2 regions of the Caloranaerobacter ferrireducens genome follow, and region 1 is predicted to be linked to the other one. Evidence: riboswitches for the same ligand, from Rfam matches in the RefSeq annotation. Region 1 holds a riboswitch; the other holds the start of a gene.
What was found. A riboswitch is a leader RNA that binds a small molecule or an ion and turns the genes downstream of it on or off. The one in region 1 is predicted to bind S-adenosylmethionine.
Positions count from the first base shown of each region.

Region 2: another riboswitch for S-adenosylmethionine. It lies ahead of BFN48_RS09590 (methionine ABC transporter ATP-binding protein); the one in region 1 lies ahead of metK (methionine adenosyltransferase).

Region 1 is NZ_MDJR01000004.1:162,419-173,096, forward strand. It holds gene pyrF (orotidine-5'-phosphate decarboxylase) at 1-350, opposite strand, end outside; gene BFN48_RS08045 (dihydroorotase) at 337-1,500, opposite strand; gene BFN48_RS08050 (aspartate carbamoyltransferase regulatory subunit) at 1,510-1,932, opposite strand; gene pyrB (aspartate carbamoyltransferase) at 1,925-2,848, opposite strand; gene metK (methionine adenosyltransferase) at 3,097-4,284, opposite strand; SAM riboswitch class I at 4,649-4,755, opposite strand; gene BFN48_RS08065 (COG2426 family protein) at 5,029-5,502, opposite strand; tRNA gene BFN48_RS08070 (tRNA-Pro) at 6,014-6,090, shown strand; gene BFN48_RS08075 (tRNA 2-thiocytidine biosynthesis TtcA family protein) at 6,239-6,949, shown strand; gene BFN48_RS08080 (phosphodiester glycosidase family protein) at 6,982-9,801, shown strand; gene BFN48_RS08085 (hypothetical protein) at 9,822-10,082, opposite strand; gene yyaC (spore protease YyaC) at 10,218-10,678, shown strand, end outside.
Region 2 is NZ_MDJR01000006.1:91,706-102,383, reverse strand. It holds gene BFN48_RS09610 (acetyl-CoA hydrolase/transferase family protein) at 1-1,469, shown strand, start outside; gene BFN48_RS09605 (YitT family protein) at 1,495-2,343, shown strand; gene BFN48_RS09600 (MetQ/NlpA family ABC transporter substrate-binding protein) at 2,427-3,230, opposite strand; gene BFN48_RS09595 (methionine ABC transporter permease) at 3,243-3,896, opposite strand; gene BFN48_RS09590 (methionine ABC transporter ATP-binding protein) at 3,889-4,899, opposite strand; SAM riboswitch class I at 5,023-5,129, opposite strand; gene BFN48_RS09585 (metal-dependent hydrolase) at 5,359-5,943, shown strand; gene BFN48_RS09580 (regulatory protein RecX) at 5,959-6,594, shown strand; gene BFN48_RS09575 (SOS response-associated peptidase) at 6,637-7,230, shown strand; gene BFN48_RS09570 (FMN-binding protein) at 7,444-7,863, shown strand; gene BFN48_RS09565 (FAD:protein FMN transferase) at 7,938-8,975, shown strand; gene BFN48_RS09560 (phosphoenolpyruvate carboxykinase (ATP)) at 9,284-10,678, opposite strand, start outside.

The DNA of each region.
Region 1 (10,678 bases):
AAATCCCCTTCAAAATGTGCTTTGGCATACATTTCAGCAGTAGATAGTATATCTCCCCTCTTAATATCCGCTATTACTACTTTTCCCTTTTCTCTTATAAACTGAAGTGTCCTACTATATGCCTTTAACCCTTCAATACCAAAAGCCTCATAGCATGCAATCTGCACCTTATAGCATGCCACTAAATCATAGGTAGCATCTATTATCTTTCTATTAAATTCAAAAATTTTTTCTTCAAGCGTTTTAGTACTGTTTAGTAAATATTCAGGTAAATATTCCAATCTAGTATCTAATCCAACACAAACCGGCCCATTTTTCAAAACCTCTTCATACAGCTTATCTATTATCATACTTAACGCTCCCTCTCTTAAAAGTCATCTTCACCTTTCCTAAAACTTTCTCTCCATTAAATGGATTATTTTTACCCTTAGATATAAAGTTATCTGTATCTATTTGGTATTCTTCGTCTAAATCTACTAATACTAAATTTGCCTCATAACCTTCCTCTATAAGTCCACAGTTTAGGTTTAATATTCTAGCAGGATTGTAAGACATAAGCTCAGATAGTTTGTTTAGTGAAATACCATTTTCATGAAACACCTTATACACCATAGAAAACGCCACTTCTATTAAAGAAATTCCAGGAGCTCCATTTTGTTTATCCTCCAAACTATGAGGTGCATGGTCTGTACCAATGACATCTATATACCCCTGTTTTATACCTTCTATTAATGCAATTACATCTTCTTTTTTCCTAAAGCTAGGATTTACCCTATAATCTACCTCGTATCCAAATATATGATGTGGAGTTACTTCACAGGTAAATTTGAGATTTGCATCCTTAAATTCTTTAATTAAACTTAAGGTCTTTTTAAGACTTATATGGCATACATGAAGATTTCCTCCTACTTCCTTTAAAAGACCTAAATCTCTTTTTACAATCTCAAATTCCGGCTGACAATGAGTCAGTACTCTAAATTTTAGCTTATTTGAAAGTATTAACGCCTTTTTCATTACTTCTTCGTTAAAAATAGTATTTCCATCATCTGAAAACAATCTTGTATATTTTAACATCTCTTTAAAATCAACAAATTCTTTTCCTTCTAGATTTTTAGTTAATGCAGAAATCTGTATAATATCACATAAATTTAATTTTCTGCTCTTATCGAGTATATACTCTAAGACTGCTGTATTATCACAAATGGGCTTTGTATTTGCCATAGTACAAAGTGTAGTATATCCACCCTTTAACGCTGCTTTCTGTCCACTTTCTAAATCTTCCTTATATAGATAACCTGGATCTCTTAAATGACAGTGCATATCTACAAATGAGGGTAAAAGTATAAGACCTTTACCCTCTATTATTTCAGTGTCCTTTGATATATTTACATCTTCGTCTGCCTTAAATATTTTTTTAATAAGCCCATCCTCTATTAATACCGAACCATGGAAAGCTCTTTTTGCATCAACTATCTTTACATTTTTTATAACGATGTTCATTTTTATCACCTACAGAGAAGTTTTTGCATCACAATATTCACATTTGTATTCCTTTGTTTTTTCATCTACCAAAGTAAACTCAACGTCTTCAATTTTTTCAATAGTTGTTACACATCTAGGATTCTTACATTTTAGTATTCCCTTTACTGTCTTCGGTAAACTTAATTTTATTTTCTCTTTTATCTTCTCATTTTCTATTATGTTTATTGTTATATCTGGGTCTATTAATCCTAAAATTGTTAAATCTAAATCTATTTCATTTTCTATCTTTATTAAATCCTTCTTTCCAAGTTTATTAGATGGTACATTTTTAATTAAAGCTACTGTATAATCTGCTTTGTGAAGTCCTAATTCTTTAAATATCTTATATCCGCATCCAGCTTTTATATGGTCTATTACTATACCTTTTTTTATCGCATCTATATTAAGCATAAATCTCAACCCCCAATAATTTTATAATCAGTGCCATTCTCACAAACATTCCAAACCTAGCCTGTTTAAAGTATACAGCTCTTTCGTCACTATCTACTTCCATAGCTATCTCGTTTACTCTTGGAAGCGGATGCATTATTATCATGTCTTTTTTTGCATTCTTTAATTTTTCTAATGTAAGAATGTAGCTATCTTTTAGTCTTAAATATTCTTCTTCACTAATAAATCTTTCTCGCTGAACTCTAGTCATATACAGTATATCCAGCTTGTCTATTACATCTTCCAGACTAGAAGTTTCATAATATTCATGTCCTTTTAATTCATCCTTAATATATTGGGGAATTTTAAGCTCAGATGGGGATATAAAAACAAACTTTATATTTTGATATCTGGATAATGCTTTTACAAGAGAATGAACTGTCCTACCGAATTTCAAGTCACCACAAAGTCCTATTGTATGATTAGAAATGCTTTTTTTGATAAGTTTAATAGTGAGAAGGTCGGTAAGAGTCTGGGTTGGATGCTGATGTCCTCCATCACCTGCATTTATAACTGGAATATTGGAATATTTTGAAGCAAGCTTTGGAGCACCTTCTTTAGGATGTCTCATTACAGCTATATCTGCATAACATCCGATAGTTCTAATGGTATCTGCAATACTTTCTCCCTTTGCTACCGAAGTTGATTTTGCTTCTGAAAAACCGATTACATTTCCACCCAATCTCAACATCGCTGCTTCAAAACTAAATTTAGTCCTTGTAGAAGGTTCATAGAAAAGTGTTGCCAATAACTTCCCTCTACAAATGTCTGAATAAGCATCTGGTTTTTTAATTATGTCTTCTGCTAGAGTAAATATTTCGTCTAGCTCCTTAATAGTAAAATCGTTTGGTTCAATTAAATGCCTTCCTTTTAACATTTTATCTCCTCCTTTTTAGCCTCACTGGACTATATTAAAGGCAAAACAAAAACCTTCCTCATCGAGACGAGGAAGGTTATAAGCACATTTATAGTCATATAGACACGACAATTAAGCCATGTGCTATATATACACACACAAACGCCACTATTTAATACCTTCCTAGCCTCTCTGGACTAGGTTAAAGATACTTTGTCTTTCAATTATTCTACTATGAACAAGATTATATGTCAAGGATATTTTAAATATTATTCACCTAAACCTTCTTTTCTTAATATTTCAGCCTTGTCTGTCTTTTCCCATGGTAAATCTATATCTGTTCTTCCAAAATGTCCGTATGCAGCTACTTGTCTGTAAATTGGTCTTCTTAAGTCTAAATCTCTTATGATAGCTGCAGGTCTTAAGTCAAAGTGTTTCTTAACTAATTCTTCAATTTTGCTTTCTTCTATCTTTCCTGTTCCAAATGTATCTACAAGTACTGAAACTGGATGAGCAACACCTATAGCGTATGCAAGTTGAACTTCACATTTATCTGCTAATCCAGCAGCAACTATATTTTTTGCAACATATCTTGCAGCGTATGCAGCTGATCTGTCAACTTTAGTAGGATCCTTTCCTGAGAATGCTCCACCACCATGACGAGCATATCCACCATAAGTATCAACAATAATCTTTCTTCCTGTTAAACCAGCATCTCCTTGAGGTCCACCTATTACGAATCTGCCAGTTGGGTTGATGTAATATTTTGTTTCATTATCTAAGTATTCATTTGGTATAACTTTTCTTATTACATGTTCTCTTAAATCTCTTTCGATAGTCTTTAAATCTACCTCTGGACTGTGTTGAGTAGAAATAACTATCGCATCTATTCTTACAGGTTTATCGTCATGATATTCAACTGTAACTTGAGTTTTACCATCTGGTCTTAAGTAATCTAGAGTACCATTCTTTCTAACTTCTGCTAATCTTCTTGCTAATTTGTGTGCTAATGATATTGGAAGTGGCATAAGTTCTGGTGTTTCATTACAAGCAAAACCAAACATTATACCTTGGTCTCCAGCACCAATTAAGTCAAGTTCATCTTTTGCTTCTTCTCTGTGTTCTAATGCTTCATCAACTCCCATAGCAATATCAGGAGACTGCTCATCAATAGAAGTTAAAACTGCACAAGTATCGCAGTCAAAACCATACTTAGCTCTAGTGTAACCAATATCTTCAATAGTCTTTCTTACGATTTTTGGTATATCTACATAACACTTAGTTGTAATCTCTCCTGATACTAAAACTAGTCCTGTAGTAACTGATGTTTCACATGCTACTCTTGCTTCTGGGTCGCATTTTAATATAGCGTCAAGCACTGCATCTGAAATTTGGTCACAGATTTTATCAGGATGTCCTTCAGTAACTGATTCTGAAGTAAATAACCATTTTCTCATCTTCATACCTCCCATACAATATGAATTTTAAATTTAAAATTTTAAATGTTAAATATTAAATTCAACATTAAATATAGATAGAGTTTACATGGTTATTATTAGCAATTATAGTTTTTTTATGTTATATCATAAGTTGTCAACTCACAGGTGATGGTTATTAGTTAGTAGTCATTAGTCTATTGACTATCGACTATTGACCAATTTCAACATATCGTGTCATCTGTAGCAGAGTATCTTCCATAGTAGCGGAGAATTAATTCTCCGCTACAAAAAATTTTCAATTTTACATTTCTCTGCCCCAGCACCTAGTACCCAAAATTAAAAAAATCCCCTTCCAAAAGGAAGAGGTAATACTCTGAATTAAACCTCATCTTTCAGAATCTACATTCTGTGGGACTTAGCACCGTGTAACTTTAGTTACCGGTTGCCGGGTTTCACAGGGCCCATTCCCTCCACCACTCTTGATAAGGTATCAAGATTTTTATTAAATTGTCCTCAAAGTATAATATCACAGCTTGCAAACTAAGTCAACAGTTTTTTCTTCATTTTTCATAAAGTTTATAATCTAACTGTCGTCAGTATTTTTCGTCATTGGCTATTCGTCATTCGCCATTCGCTTCTTGTCTTTATTTGACGAACAGCGAAAAACGAATAGCGAACAGCGATTTATTTCGCATTTTTTCCTGTCCCCTGTCCTCTGTTCCCTGTCTTCTTTTTTATATCTAGTACCTAGTACCTAACTATCTACATCAATCCAACAACTTGATTACTTAAAATAAAAACTATTAATCCGGCTGTAAATACACCTGCCACAATTGCTGGAAAAGAATATTTGAAATCTATATTAAACAAAGTCGCTGCTACACATCCAGTCCAAGCACCAGTAGATGGTAATGGTATTGCTACTAAAAGAAATAACCCTAAAGCACTATATTTCTCAACTTTTTTACTTCTTTTTAAAGTCCTTTGCTTAATCCAGTCTACAATTTTACCAAACATCTTCGTCCTTCCAAAATAATCAAATAAAGGTTTCAATAACTTAAGCAAAAAAGGTACGGGTATTAAATTACCTATAATACTTAATACTGTACTATGTACAGGTGTAAAACCCATAGCTATTCCAAGTGGTATCGCTCCTCTTAATTCAAAAATAGGTGCAGCAGCAACAAGCATTACAATGAGTTCATCCTTTAAAACTTTTAAAGTTTGCACTAACATATAAATCACCTCGTTCTATATTGGTTATTCGTCGCTCGCTATTCGCTTTTCGCCTCTTGTTTTCGATCCATCATTTGCAATTTGCGTTTCGAACGACGAACAGCGAACAACGAAAGACAGCACTATAATAAATTATATAGTATGAAGAAAAAAATAGAAATATTTTTTCGCAATTCTACATTGGTTATTTCATAATGGTAAGAATTAGAACCAAATCTTGGATTTAAATAAATTTAGGAAGATTTTGCCTATATCCATAAACGGAAATTATATTCAAAATTATCCACAATTTAACGAAGTTTATAACGACTCTGGCATGTAAGCATGCCAGAAAAAGTTTCAATAAAATCAACATTAATTTTTTTATATAAGATTTTATTATAATTTCCTATGAATTATAAAGAAAAACTAAGAATTAATTAGAATTTCTAATGTAATTTCAATTGATTGGTTGTTAACAGTATTGCAAGTTAACTCAATATGTTTTAAAATAACATTCGTGACAAGTCAACGGGGTGTGGCGCAGTTTGGTAGCGCACGTGGTTTGGGACCATGGGGCCGGGGGTTCGAGTCCCTCCACCCCGACCAGAAAAAAACAGCTGAGAATATTCTCAGCTGTTTTTTTGTTTTGTAATCCTTTTGTAATCTAAACCTTAGCTAAATAGTATATAATAAGTATTACAAACAAATCCATTTAATACAAACATTACACACAAGAAGAGGAAGGATTGATTACATGAGAAGAATAGTAGGGGCAATAAGAAAAGCAGTAGAAGAATTTAACCTTATAGAAGATGGCGATAGAATTGCCGTTGGAGTTTCAGGCGGAAAAGACAGTTTGACTCTATTATATGGATTAAAGATATTCCAAAGATTTAGTCCAGTAAAATATGAATTAGAAGCTATCACTTTAACTTTGGGTTTTGAAGATTTTGATTTATCTAAAGTAAAAGAATTCGTAAAAGAAATTGATGTCCCATATACTATAAAAGAAACCCAAATAGGTAAAATTATTTTCGATATTAGAAAAGAAAAAAATCCTTGTTCGCTTTGTGCGAGAATGAGAAGAGGAGCCCTGCATGACCTCATGAAAGAAAAAGGTTTAAATAAACTAGCTCTAGGACATCATGCAGACGATGCCATCGAAACATTATTCTTAAGCATGTTTTATGAAGGAAGAATAAATACTTTTTCACCTAAAACTTATATGTCCAGAAAAGATATTACAGTAATCAGACCTATGATATATGTTACAGAACATCAAATAAAAGGAGCTGTTAAAAAACATAACCTACCTACTGTAGAAAGTCCTTGTCCTGCAAATAGAAATACCAAAAGAGAATATGTAAAACATCTTATGAAAAATGTATATAAAGATATTCCTCAAGCAAGAGACAGACTTATTACAGCTATCAAAAATAAAGAACAGTTAAATTTGTGGTTTTAGTGACTGGTTACTGAATTCAAAGGGGGATAACTATGAATAGACTTTTCAAAAAAGTAGTTTCATATATAACTAGTGGAATAATCATATTTTCGAGCTTGTCTCTAAGTTTTGCAGACAAGCCAATACTGATCCACGAAAGAAAAACTGTAGAAAATATTTCAAGTGGTATCATACATGAACACATTCAAAAATTTACCTCTGACGGTTGGTGGAATATAAACGTTTTAAGAGTAAATTTAAAAGATAAATACACTAGCTTAGATGTTCTTTTTAATGAAGAAGGAATCTCTAAAAGAGAAACCCTATCTAACATGATAAAGATTTCCCAAGCTGTTGCAGGTATCAATGGTGATTTTTTCTCAACAGCTAAAAATTCCTTTCCTTTAGGAGTTGTCATATCAAATGGAAAGATGATTTCATCTCCATCATATCAATGGGATAAACTGCCTATATTTGCAATAGATAAAAATAATCATCCTTTTATATCCTTCTGGAAGTGGGAGATCAAAGCAGTTCCAGAAGACGGACAACCTGTTATCCTCTCTGCAATAAACAAATCAAGTGACAAATATGAAGAAGTCATTTTATACGATAAAAAATGGAGCTTAAAAACCATAGGAAATACTTATTTTGACGATATGATAGAAATTGTAGTTGAAAAAAATACAGTTAAAGAAATAAGAATTAATGAACCTCCTATCGATATGCCAAAAAACGGCTACATATTAACTGGGCGTGGAAGAGTTAAAGATATACTCCTTAATAATTTCAAAGTAGGTAAAAAAGTAAAGCTTGAAATAAATACTACGCCAAACTACGAAAACATAAAAACAGCTATAGGCAGTGGAACCTATATTGTTAAAGATGGAAATATTGCAGATTTCACATTAAACATAAAAGGTAAACACCCAAGAACAGCACTAGGAATTAACAAAAACAAAGATGAACTTATTCTCGTAACAATTGATGGTAGAGATGTTTCATACAAAGGCGTAGACCTAAATACTTTAGCTGAAATTATGATAGATTTAGGAGCATATGAAGCAGTTAACCTAGATGGTGGCGGTTCTACTACCATGGTACTAAACCCACAATACGAAGAAAATCCTATTGTTGTAAATCGTCCATCAGATGGTAAAGAAAGAAAAATATCAAACGGGATAGGTATATTTAGTAATGCTCCGAAGAGAAGCTTAAGCTATATAAAAATATATACTGATGATACTAACATATTTGTTAATACATCTAGAAATTTTTATATCAAAGGATTTGATAAATATCATAATCCTGTTAATGTAGATATTAATAGAGTAACATTTGATATTTCAGGTATACAAGGCAAATTTAATAAAAACACCTTAATTCCTAAGAAGTCAGGAAAAGGCAAAGTAATAGCTAAATATAGAGGTAAAAAAGCTGAAATTGAAATAAATGTTTTAGACGAAGTAAAAGAACTACAATTCGGCTTTGATAAGTTCCATATAGATGTAAATAGTCAAAAAGATTTAACTGAAATATACGGAAAAAATGATGAAGGCTATACAGCAAAAATAAATCCAAAAGATATTACTTGGATGACATATGGCAGTATTGGTAGAGTCATAAACGGAATATTTTACAGCTCTAAAAAGCCAGCTTCTGGTGCTATTACTGCTAAAATTATGAATGCTGCCAAAAATATTGAAGTTTCAGTAGGTTACAATGAAGTTTTATTAGAGGACTTTGAAGATTTGAATAACTTAAGTTTCTTAAGCTATCCTCAAGAAGTTAAAGGAAGTATTGAACTAGATAATAAAGATGTAATAAGCAGATTTTCTCTTAAGTTAAATTATGACTTCACAAACTTAGAAAAAACTACAGCAGCATATGCAATTCTAGGAGAAAATGGCATTAAATTAGAAAATAAACCTGCCAAACTTGGCTTATGGTTATATGGCAATAAAAGTAACCACTGGTTTAGAGGTAAAATAATAGACAGCAGAGGAAAAACTTACTATGTTGATTTTGCAAAAAATATTGACTGGAAAGGCTGGAAGTGGATTACAGCAGATATCCCAAATAACGTTACTTATCCTATAACTCTAGATAGAATTTATATTGTTGAAACCGACCCTTTTAATAAAGATGAAGGCTACATCCTAATAGATGGACTAAAGGCTCTATATTCTACCCCATATAAAACTATGATTCTGCCTGCTGAAACCTATATAGAAGATAATCTTCAAAAAAGTGAAAAAATAAGTGAAGGCGGCTTTAGTTTCATAGTTGCCAGAGGTATTGATGAGCTAGATATTTTAATTAAACATCTTATAGGTAGCAAAATAGCAAAAAAAATAAATGAAAATCAATTAGGAATATTACTAGGTAAAATGAATAATGTCATCCTAGATAGAATAAAAGTACCTTTTGCCGAAGCATCTAACGGATATTCATACTTTAGAAATAATAATACGTTATTTATACAGCTTGATGATACTGAAAATAGTCTAAGAGTAATAGATGCAAACCAATGGCTTTGGCTAAAAGAAATACTAAAAAAGTCTAATGAAAATAACATAATTATTTCTTTATCAAAGCCTGTATTTGGAGAATCTGGATTTACTGACAAATTAGAAGCAGAATTATTTCATGAAATATTAACTCAGTATAGAAGTTCAGGTAAAAACATTTTTGTAATCCAAGGAAGCAATAGAACAAATGTAATGCTAAAAGATGGAATACGCTATATCGAAGTAGAAGATATAAATCTAGAAAATATAAACAATGTATTTAATATTAAATATGTTAGATTTGTGGTAAATGGAAATAAAATAGCTTATGAGATATTGCCATTATTTCAACAAAAGAATTAGAGGGACTTATGCGTCCCTCTTTATTTTGTAGAAGGTATGTCTAAAATTGTTCGCTTTATCCAAGTTGGGCCTTGCTCTATGTCATCTTTACCAATCAAATCATTTGCTTGATTTTGTCCTTCATCTGCATGATAGACTTTCATTGCATAATCATCTTTTCCATCAACCCCATCATAAACGCCAGGATTTTCAACATCAACTCTTAAGCTTAACATAATTGCAACAACCAATATTGTTAGTATAACTGCAAATACAGAATAGTAAAGCTTCCTCTTACCCACATGAATCACCCCTTTTCCTTCTTTGTAATATTATATACATCTAAACCGACTTTATACATTTATTGACATAAGTCTTTTTTTTGTTTGGTATACTCCCTTTTCTAACAACATATATTTGAATGAAGGGGGTATGCTATGGGCTCAATAAGAGAAATAAATATACACTATTCAGATGAAAATGGAGCAATAACCTTATCTAAAAATTTAAAACCATACATGACAAATGATTTAGTTATAGTCTGTATAGGAACAGACAAGTGTATAGGTGACTGTCTTGGTCCTTTAGTTGGAACACTTCTTGAAAAATCTAACTTTCCATATCCTATATACGGAACACTATATAATCCAGTTCATGCAATGAATCTAAAAGAAAAAATTAATTATATCAACGAAAAACATCCATACAGCTTTACAATAGCTATAGATGCATGCCTTAGTAATGATGAGAGTATAGGAACTATACAACTAAGAAAAGGACCTATATACCCTGGAAAAGGGGTTGGAAAAGAGCTTCCTCCTGTAGGAGATATTTCTATTATAGGTATAGTAGATATATTAGATGAAAATACTAAAGCAAACTTACATAGTATTAGACT
Region 2 (10,678 bases), on a different contig from region 1:
TATTAAACAAAGTGATGTCTGCTGAAGAGGCTGCTATGTTAATTAAAGATGGGATGAATATTGGTACAAGTGGGTTTACTCCATCTGGTTACCCTAAAGCAGTTCCATTAGCATTGGCTAAAAGAGTTAAAGAAACAGGTGAAAGGATAAGAATAGGGTTGTTTACAGGGGCTTCTGTAGGGGATGAATTAGATGGTGAGCTTTCTAGAGCTGGAATTATTGCAAAGAGATTACCATATCAGACTAATGAAAGCATACGAGATTATACTAATAGTGGTGGTTGTGAATTTCTAGATATGCATTTAAGTCATGTACCTCAATATACGAAATATGGATTTTTAGGGAAAATAGATATTGCAATAATCGAAGCTGTTGCAGTAACAGAGGAAGGGCATATAATACCTTCTACATCTATCGGCTGTTCACCTACATTTGTGCAGATGGCTGAAAAAGTGATTGTTGAGATTAATACAAGTCAACCTCTTGATTTAGAAGGTATGGCTGATATATATATTCTCAATGATCCACCTAATAGAAAACCGATACCTATTGAAAGGGTAGATCAAAGAATTGGGACTGTGTATATTCCATGTGGATTAGATAAAATAGCAGCGATTGTAGTAACAGACATTGTTGATAATGTCAGACCTTTAGCTCCAATTGATGATATTTCAGAGAAGATATCAGGATATCTTATAGATTTTCTAGAACATGAAGTGAAAGTAGGTAGACTTCCACAAAATTTACTACCTTTACAATCAGGTGTTGGAAGCGTAGCAAATGCAGTTCTAGCTGGGCTTCTAAAATCAAAATTTGAAAATCTAGTCTGTTATACAGAAGTAATTCAAGATTCGATGCTTGATCTTCTTGATTCAGGAAAGGCGTTGTTTGCTTCAGGTACTTCTATAACTCCTTCTAAAGATGGGCTTGTAAGATTTAAGGAAAGGATTAAATTATATAAAGATAAAATAATTCTAAGACCTCAAGAAATAAGCAACAATCCAGAAATAATAAGAAGATTAGGTGTAATAGCGATGAATACGGCTATAGAGGCTGATATTTATGGGAATATTAATTCTACAAATATATTTGGTTCAAGAATGATGAACGGTATAGGTGGTTCTGGTGATTTTACTAGAAATGCACATATTTCCATTTTTACGACTCCATCTACTGCTAAAAACGGAAATATATCTTCAATAGTTCCTATGGTTTCACATCATGATCATACAGAACATGATGTGATGGTAATAATTACAGAGCAGGGAGTAGCTGATTTAAGAGGATTGAGTCCAAAAGAGCGTGCTAAGGTTATAATAGAAAACTGTGCACATCCTGATTTTAAACCGATGTTAAGAGATTATTTTAAAAGAGCACAATCTAACAAATATAAACACACTCCACATATACTAAGTGAAGCTTTATCATGGCATGATAGATTTTTAAAATCAGGGACAATGAAAATATGATAACTTTGAGGTTAGAGGTGATGTTATGAGAAATATATTAAAGGATTATATTATAATAAGTATAGGAATCATTATTGTAGCTTTTGCATTAAGTTTTTTTCTTGTACCAGCAGACTTGGCAGTAGGTGGGATTACAGGGCTTGCAATGGTAATTAAGAGTGTATTTCCTTCAGTATCTATCGGAGCTTTAATGTTTATTATGAATTTAATACTGTTTGTTGTAGCATTTTTGCTAATTGGTACTCAATTTGGAGCAAAAACAATATATGCTAGTTTTGGACTTTCAGGAGCTATGTGGATTTTCGAAAAATATTTTACTATAAATGGACCATTGACAGATGATATATTATTGAACTTGTTTTATGGTATTCTTATCCAGGGAATAGGTATGGCAATAATATTTTATCAAAATGCTTCAACTGGTGGTACTGATATTATAGCTAAAATATTAAACAAATTTTTCTCGATAGATATAGGCAAATCACTATTAATGGCTGATTTTGTAGTTACATTGTTAGCTATACTTACTTTTGGAACTAAATTAGGATTATATGCTTTATTAGGAGTAATAATGAACGGATTTATTATAGATAATGTAATAGAGGGGCTTAATGTTAAAATGAATGTTACAGTAATAAGCTCAGTTCCTAATAAGATAAAGAGGTTTATAACAAAAGAACTTGAAAGAGGAGCTACAATTTATTATGCAGAGGGTGCATATACGAATAAAACTAGACCTGTTATAATGGCTGTTATGAATAAAAAAGAATTTATCAGATTAAAAAGCTATATAAAGAAAATTGATAATAAAGCATTTGTTACAGTATCTACAGTACGTGAAGTATTAGGTGAAGGGTTTAATATGTTTGAATAAGGAAACCCTCCTCTTAAAACAACAAATTAAGAGGAGGGTTTAATATGTTTAGCCTTAATATTAGTTAACAATTTCAAAGAGTATTAAAATGCTGGTATAACTCCTCCATTATACTCTTTTTCAATAAATTTCTTAACTTCTTCTGATTGAAGAGCTTTAATTAGTGCCTTTAATTTTGGATTGTTTTCTTCTCCTTTTCTAACAGCTACAATATTTGCGTAAGGAGAATCACCATCTTCAAGCAAAATAGCATCTTTTGTAGGTATAAGACCTGCCTCTAAGGCATAATTTCCATTAATCACAGCACCGTCAACATCTTTAAGTACTCTTGGAAGTTGAGCTGCTTCTAAGGATTTAAACACAAATCTTTTTGGGTTTTCAATTATATCTTTTTCTGTAGCTTCAAGACCTGCATTTTCTTTAAGTTTTATAAGCCCATTTTTTTCAAGAAGTATAAGAGCTCTGCCGCAGTTTGTAGGATCGTTTGGTATAGCAATAACTGCACCTTCTTTTAATTCTTCCACTGATTTTACTTTTTCTGAATATAATCCAAGTGGTTCAACGTGTATTGCTCCTATAGATACAATATCTATATTGTTTTTCTTAGCAAAGCTATTCATATATGGTATGTGTTGAAAGAAGTTTGCATCAATTTCTTTTTCTGCTAAGGCTAAGTTTGGTTTTACATAGTCAGTAAATTCAATAATTTGTAAATCTATCCCTTGCTCTTTAAGTTTATTTTTTACTACTTCAAGTATTTGCGCGTGAGGTACTGGAGTAGCCCCAACTTTTAGTACATTATTATCTTCTTTTGAAGATTGGCAACCACTAAGAATAACACCACCTAATATAGAAATAATTAGTAATAGAATTAAAGACTTTTTCATATTTATTCCTCCTTATCTTTTTTTACTAATATTCAATGCAATTTTATTGCCTATAGCTTGTACTCCCTGTACAAGTAGAATAATTATTATTACAGATGCAATCATTACACCAGTTTCAAAACGATAAAGCCCATAACGTATTGCTAAATCTCCTAAACCACCTCCTCCAATAGCACCAGCCATAGCTGAATAGCCAATTAAATTTATGATTGTTAGAGTGATACCAAGTACTAATGAAGGCAAAGCTTCAGGAATAAGTACTTTAAAAATGATTTGTGGGATTGTAGCTCCCATTGCTAAAGCTGTTTCTATAACTCCACTATCTACTTCCTTAAAGGAACTCTCAATAATCCTTGCTACAAAAGGAGCAGCTGCAATTGCTAATGGTATTATACTGGCTGTAGTTCCTATAGAAGTTCCTACAAGGATACGCGATAGAGGGAAAACTAGAATCATCAAAATAATAAATGGAAAAGAACGACATACATTTATAATAGTTCCTAGTATTGAATTTAGTATAGGTTTTTCCCAAATACCGTTTTTTTCTGTAACTACTAGTAAAATACCTAGAGGGAAACCTAGAATTAGAGCAAATATTGTTGAGGCTGTTACCATGTAAATTGTTTCCCATAAAGAAGGAAAAAGTAATTCTATCAAATTATCCATTCCATACAACCTCCAATCCTATTTTCTCTTTTTTAAGCCATTTGATTGCATTTTCTATTTCATCATTCTTTCCGTAAATTTGTATAAGCAGAGTCCCTATATTTGTTGTTTGTAATTCATTTATATTACCTGATAGAATATTAATATCTATTGAAAAATGTCTAATCAATTGAGAAATAATAGGCTTTTTTACAACTTCACCTAAAAGTTTTAATCTAATAACCCTAGAACCAGACGCCTTAGGAAAACTAATTTCTTCTTTATTATGTTGAATATGTGAAACAAAGGCTTTAGCAGTTTTTGTTTTAGGATTTGTAAATATTGTTTCAACTGTATCTAACTCGATTATTTTTCCATTTTCAATAATTGCAACTCTATCGCAAATATCACGAATTACTTCCATTTGATGTGTTATAAGAACTATTGTAAGACCAAATTTACTTTGAATTTCTTTAAGAAGTTTCAAAATAGATTTTGTTGTCTTAGGGTCAAGAGCAGAAGTTGCTTCATCACACAGTAAAATATCTGGTTGATTAGCAAGAGCACGAGCTATAGCAACTCTTTGTTTTTGTCCTCCACTTAACTGGGAAGGATAGGCATTCCTTTTATCTGAGAGTTCAACTAAAGATAACAAATTTTCTACTCTTTCTTTAATTTGTTTCTTGTTATAACCTGAAATTTCAAGTGGAAAAGCTACATTTTCAAAAACAGTTCTTGAGTTAAGGAGATTAAAATGTTGAAAAATCATTCCAATACGTTTTCTTATTTCCCTGAGTTCATGTTTATTTAAAACCGTTATGTCTTTTTTGTTAATAAAAACACTACCACTAGTAGGTTTCTCAAGAAGATTTATACAGCGAATAAGAGTAGACTTTCCTGCTCCACTTAAACCCATGATTCCAAAAATTTCACCTTTTTTTATTTCTAAATTGATATCTTTTAAAGCATGTATTTTTTCATTTTTACTTTCATATATTTTGCTGAGATTTTGAATTACAATCAATTACTTCACTCCTTTATCAATTTAATGTACTAAATTAAAATAGTTATAATAATACCCCTTCTGCAGGGAGGGTATTAAAAAAGCCTCTTTCAGATGAAAGAGGCATAAAAAACTTATTTCTCTCTCTCATCTCTCGGTATATCTTATACCGCAGGAATTGGCACCTTGTGTTTTGGAACACAGGTTGCCGGGCTTCATAGGGCCAGTCCCTCCACCTCTCTGGATAAGAGCGTATTATTTATTTTTGTCACTATAGTCTAAAATTCTAAATCATTTTATAGAGTTTGTCAATACTTTTTTTTTGGTTAAACAGTTTTTGTTAAAAAGCACTAAGAAACAAACTTATTTAAATAGCTTTGTTTCAGCTATTTAAATAAGTTATAATCTATGGTATACTAGAACTAGTGTTCTATATATTTATAAGAAATATTTATAAGAATCAGCCGGAGGATACAAAAGATGAAGGGTAAGACACATGTTATGCTAGGAATTGCAGCTGGGGTTACTGCCATTTCAGATTATTCTTTGGAAAAGGGTATTATTTTTATTTCTTCAACAGTTTTGGGGGCTTTATTACCAGATATAGATCATCCCAAGAGCAAATTAAATCAGAAACTTCTTTTTAGGAAAAATAAAATATTTAAATTTATATTTTATATAACTTTAAGTTTTGGATGTATTTATTTCGGTATAAGTTTAAACAGTAGGCTTTTAAAAATTTTATCTATAACTTTAGCCTTTACAGGATTATCTCATCATAGAGGATTTACTCATAGTTTGTTAGGTCTTTTACTATTTTCAATGGTTGTTAAAATTTTAGCAATAAGATATAATTTAATTGGAGTATATAAAGGTTTCATTATAGGCTATATTAGCCATTTAATTGCTGATTTTCTTACTAAGGGAGGCATAGAGCTATTTTACCCATGTAGTATTAAAATTTCATCTCCTTTTACTATAAAAAGTGGTAGTGAAGAAGAATTGATATTGAAGGGTTCATGCTTTTATTCGATTTATGTTTTGCTCAAGATTATAGGGATTTAGAAAGAAGGAATAATTATGGGCATTGTTACCAAAATAGTTGAACAAAAAAATAATAAAGAAAAAGTTAATATATATATTGATCATGAATTTTTTGCTGGGGTTCATAAAGAAGTTATTTATAAATTTAGAATTGAAGAAGGAGTTCAAGTAGATAAAGAAAAGTTAGAACTTCTAATATTTGATGAAAACCTTAAAAGAGCTAAAAATAAAGCTTTTAGTATATTGGCGAGAACAATGCATAGTGAGATGTTACTTAGAGATAAGTTATCTAAAGAAGGTTATCAAGATGAAATTATAGATAATGTAATAGAAATTTTAAAGAATTATAAAATGGTTGATGATGAAGAATATGCAAAAAGTTATGTTAGAAATAAATTAAGTAGCAATAAATATGGAAAAAAACGTATCATATTTGAATTAACAAAGAAAAAAATAAGTGAAGATATAATAAACAAAGTTATTTCAGAAATAGAAGATGAAAAAATTTATGAAAATGCAGTTTATTTAGCTAAGAAAAAATTAAGAAGTATAAAAGATAAGGAGAGAAATAAAATATATCAGAAGTTATCTCAACATTTAGCCTATAAAGGATACGATTATGAAATTATAAGAAAAGTTGTGAATGCTGTTATGAAGGATTTTAGCAGTTAAAATTAAGAAATCTAATTGTTGATTATAAGTAGGAGTGGTTATATGTGTGGGAGATATTATCTTTTTGCCGATATTGAGGAAATATCAAGAAGATTTAATATTAATTATTGTGATGTTTTAATTAAATCTATGCCTGAGATATTTCCCTCAAATGAAGTCCCTATAATCATAAATAATGGTAACAAACGAATGATAAAGCTAATGAAGTGGGGATTTGATTTGTCATATTTAAAAAAATTGATTATAAATGCAAGAAGCGAGACTATAGATACTAAAAAGTTATTTAAATATTCTTTTTACAATAAGCGATGCCTAATTCCAGCTAGCGGCTTTTTTGAATGGAAGAAGGAAAATGGCAAAAGTATAAAATATAAAATATATTTAAAAGATAAAAATTTATTTTCAATGGCAGGAATATACAGTTCTTTTAAAAATAAAAATGGAGAATATGTAGATTGCTTTACTATATTAACTACAAATGCTAATAGAAAAATTAGCAGTATTCATAATAGAATGCCTGTTATTTTAGATAGGGATAGTGAACAAATATGGCTTAATAATAGTATTAAAGATGAAAACCTTAAAGAACTTTTAAAGCCGATAGATGATGTAAAAATTGAGATATCAAGAGTATAAAATTTGAATTGAGATATATTATATTCTTTACTTAAGGCTAATGATATAATAATATTATTTATGTGTAGATAATATAACAAAATCTTCGATTTAAATAAATTAAGGAAGATTTTGTTGAAATCCATTACGGAAATTATATTCAAAATTATCCACAGCTCAGCAAGGAATATAATTTCCTATGGATTATAAAAATATCGAAAAGGAGTTTTGAGCATGAAAAGGATATCTTATATTATTATTTTTACAATAATTACAATGTTAGTTATAACAGGATGCAATTCAGTAACTGACAAGAATATGAGTTATAAAGATGGTACTTATAAAGCGTCTGATGATTATGATAAATATGGTTGGAAAGCAGAAATTTCAATAACTTATGAAGATGGTAAAATAGTTGATGTTGTATTTAATGAAGTTAATAAAGAAGGCCAAAATAAAAATGAAGATAAAGAATATGCTGAAAAAATGAAAGAAGCATCTGGAATAACTCCAGAAGACGTTAAGATTAAATTGGAGAAGGAGCTTATTAGTAAACAAGATGTTGATAAAGTAGATGTAGTTACTGGTGCAACGTATACTAGCGAAAGGTTTAAAAAATTAGCTAAAAAGGCTATGAATAAGAATATGAAATAAAGGCTTTAGAGTTTGACTCTAAAGCCTTATAATATAATTGGAGTTAAAACTGAAGTATGAATTGGAGGATTGAAATGGGAAAAACAAGGAGAGTAATTTATTTGTTTTTAATTGCTGTAATGATTTTAAATTTAGTAGGGTGTTCAAAAGAAGTAAGGAACAAACCATTAACAAAAACGGAATTTCTTTTAGGAACTATAGTGACACTGAATATATATCAGAATATCGATTCAAAGATTTTAGATAAGGCATTTGAAAGGATTAAAGATATAGATAGTAAAATGAGTAAGAACATTAAAAATAGTGATATTTATAAAGTTAATATTAACTCAGGAAATGGTTATATCAAAGTTTCTGAAGATGTATTTGATGTAATTAAAAAAGGAATATATTATTCTGACTTATCTAATGGGAAATTTGATATTACTATAGGACCTTTAGTTGAATTATGGGGAATAGGCACAGACAGGGCTAAAGTGCCAAGTTCAGAAGAAATAAACAACACAATAAAATTAATTGATTATAAAAAGATACTATTAGATGAGAAAGAGAAAAAAGTAAAGCTTATGGAAAAAGGTATGAAAATAGATCTTGGAGGAATCGCGAAAGGCTATGCCGCTGATGAAGTAGCTGATATTTTAAGAAATGAAAATGTAAAGCATGCTATTATAAACTTAGGAGGAAATATTTTTGCTTTAGGCAGTAAACCTGATGGATCTCCTTGGAATATAGGAGTTCAGAATCCTTTTACTAAAAGAGGAGAATATATTGGAATAGTTAAGGTTATAGATAAGACTGTAGTTACGTCAGGTATATATGAAAGATATTTTGAGCAGAATGGAAGAAGATATCACCATATATTAGATCCTTATACAGGATATCCAGTAGAAAATTCATTAGTAAGTGTTTCGATAATAGCAGATAAATCAATTGATGCGGATGCACTTTCAACTCTTACTTTTTCTTTAGGACTTTCTGAAGGAAAAAGGCTAATAGAAAATCTAGATGGAGTAGAAGCTATATTTATTACCAAAGATAAACGTGTTTTTATTACAGATGGACTTAATAATACTTTCAAGTTAACTAATCCAGATTTTTATATGCAAAAATAAAAATGCGGCTATTTTTAGCCGCATTTAATGTTATAGACAAACTTATCTTTTTAAATATCTATGAAAATAAAAGTGAATGCTTGAAAGAATTTAGTTAAAAAAACTAGGTGAAAATTTTTAAGAAAATCCGTAGGCTTAGCAGGACGCTAAGCCAGCATCCTACAAGACAGGAAGTCTTGATTAGGTGCGTTAGGATTTTCTAAAAATTTAAGCTTTTAGTTTTTTCTAAATTCTTTCGCATGAGTGTTATTTTCATAAATAATTTAATTTATCAACAAACTTAATGCGGCTATTTTTAGCCGCATTTCTTATGCTATACTATTTACTAATTGTGCATCTAAATTTTCAAATCTTGATAGCCATTTAACTCTTTCTTCTTTTAATTTATTTACTAATGCCTTATATTCTATTTCTGTATAATATTTTTTTGGATTATATCTATCCATGTCTAAACCATTTACCGATTTTGGTACTAGATAACCCCAGTCTTTATCAGTTTCCCATTCTATTGTATTCTTTGCAATTTCACGCATAATAGTTGTTGAAACTTCTATAGTAATTTTTTCGCCTTCAAAATCGTTGTTTTGACCAACTCTTCCTGTATTTAAGATGTAGCATTCCATATCAGGATTTTGTTTTAGTATTTGATATAGCCTGTGACCTTCTTCTGCTTCAGGTCCTATAATAAAAGGATTTGTACCAACGCATCTTTTTGACTGACCTGCTTTAGTAGGATCTCCAGCAGAAGTTTCAATAGATTCTCCTAGCATAAAGAATGTAGCTGCTTGAGAAGCAGTTAATTTAGCAACTGGTGGTATGATATCATTTCTTCTAGTTATAAATATAAGTTTATGAGCTTTTTCAAGATCAATACTATTATCTGTATTATCGATTTCTTCTCTAAGTACTACGCCTCTTCCATTTGAAGTCAATTCTGTATTCGAAAAGTCAACTTTACCATTTTCATAAACTTTAACGTTTTCAAAAATAGCATTTGGACTTGTTGCAGCTTTATATAAAACTCTTTGACTTTCACTTAATCCTTCAGTCTTAATAAAGAAGCCATTTTCACTTCCAGCACAGTATCCGTTTTTATCCATAAATATTACATCATCTTGTCTGATAATAGCTTTTTCTTCTCCTTTTAGATTGTGGTCATGGATTGTTAATGTTGTTTTTCCAGTACCACTTAATCCAAACATAATAAATCCTACATCTTTTAATATTCCATCTTTATCTTTTACTCTTAGCACTTTACTGCCTGCATGAAGTCCTAAACCACCCATTTTTTTAACTTTATACATAGCCATTCTTAAGAAAGATTTTTTAGCTTCACCAAAATAATCAGTTCCTAATATATAAGTTACTCCTTCTTCTGGATATATTAATATAATTCTTTGTGGCCATTCTGGAACATAAACGCTTACCATGTCAGGATTATTAATATCAATAGGATCAAATAAAGAATTATTCCACATATATGCAATTCTGCTATATTCCTTAGTTATATAAAGTCTACAGTTAAATGAAAATTTACTATGCAGCCCCATTTTTCTATCTAATCGAATTAATTCTTTATCTATTAAATAATTATTCACTTCATTAACTATTCTATCTGCTTCTTTTCTAGAAATCCCTTGTTGATCTACACCTAAAGGTATGTTATTTACAACAAAAGTATTTTTAGCACTTCTATTTCTTAC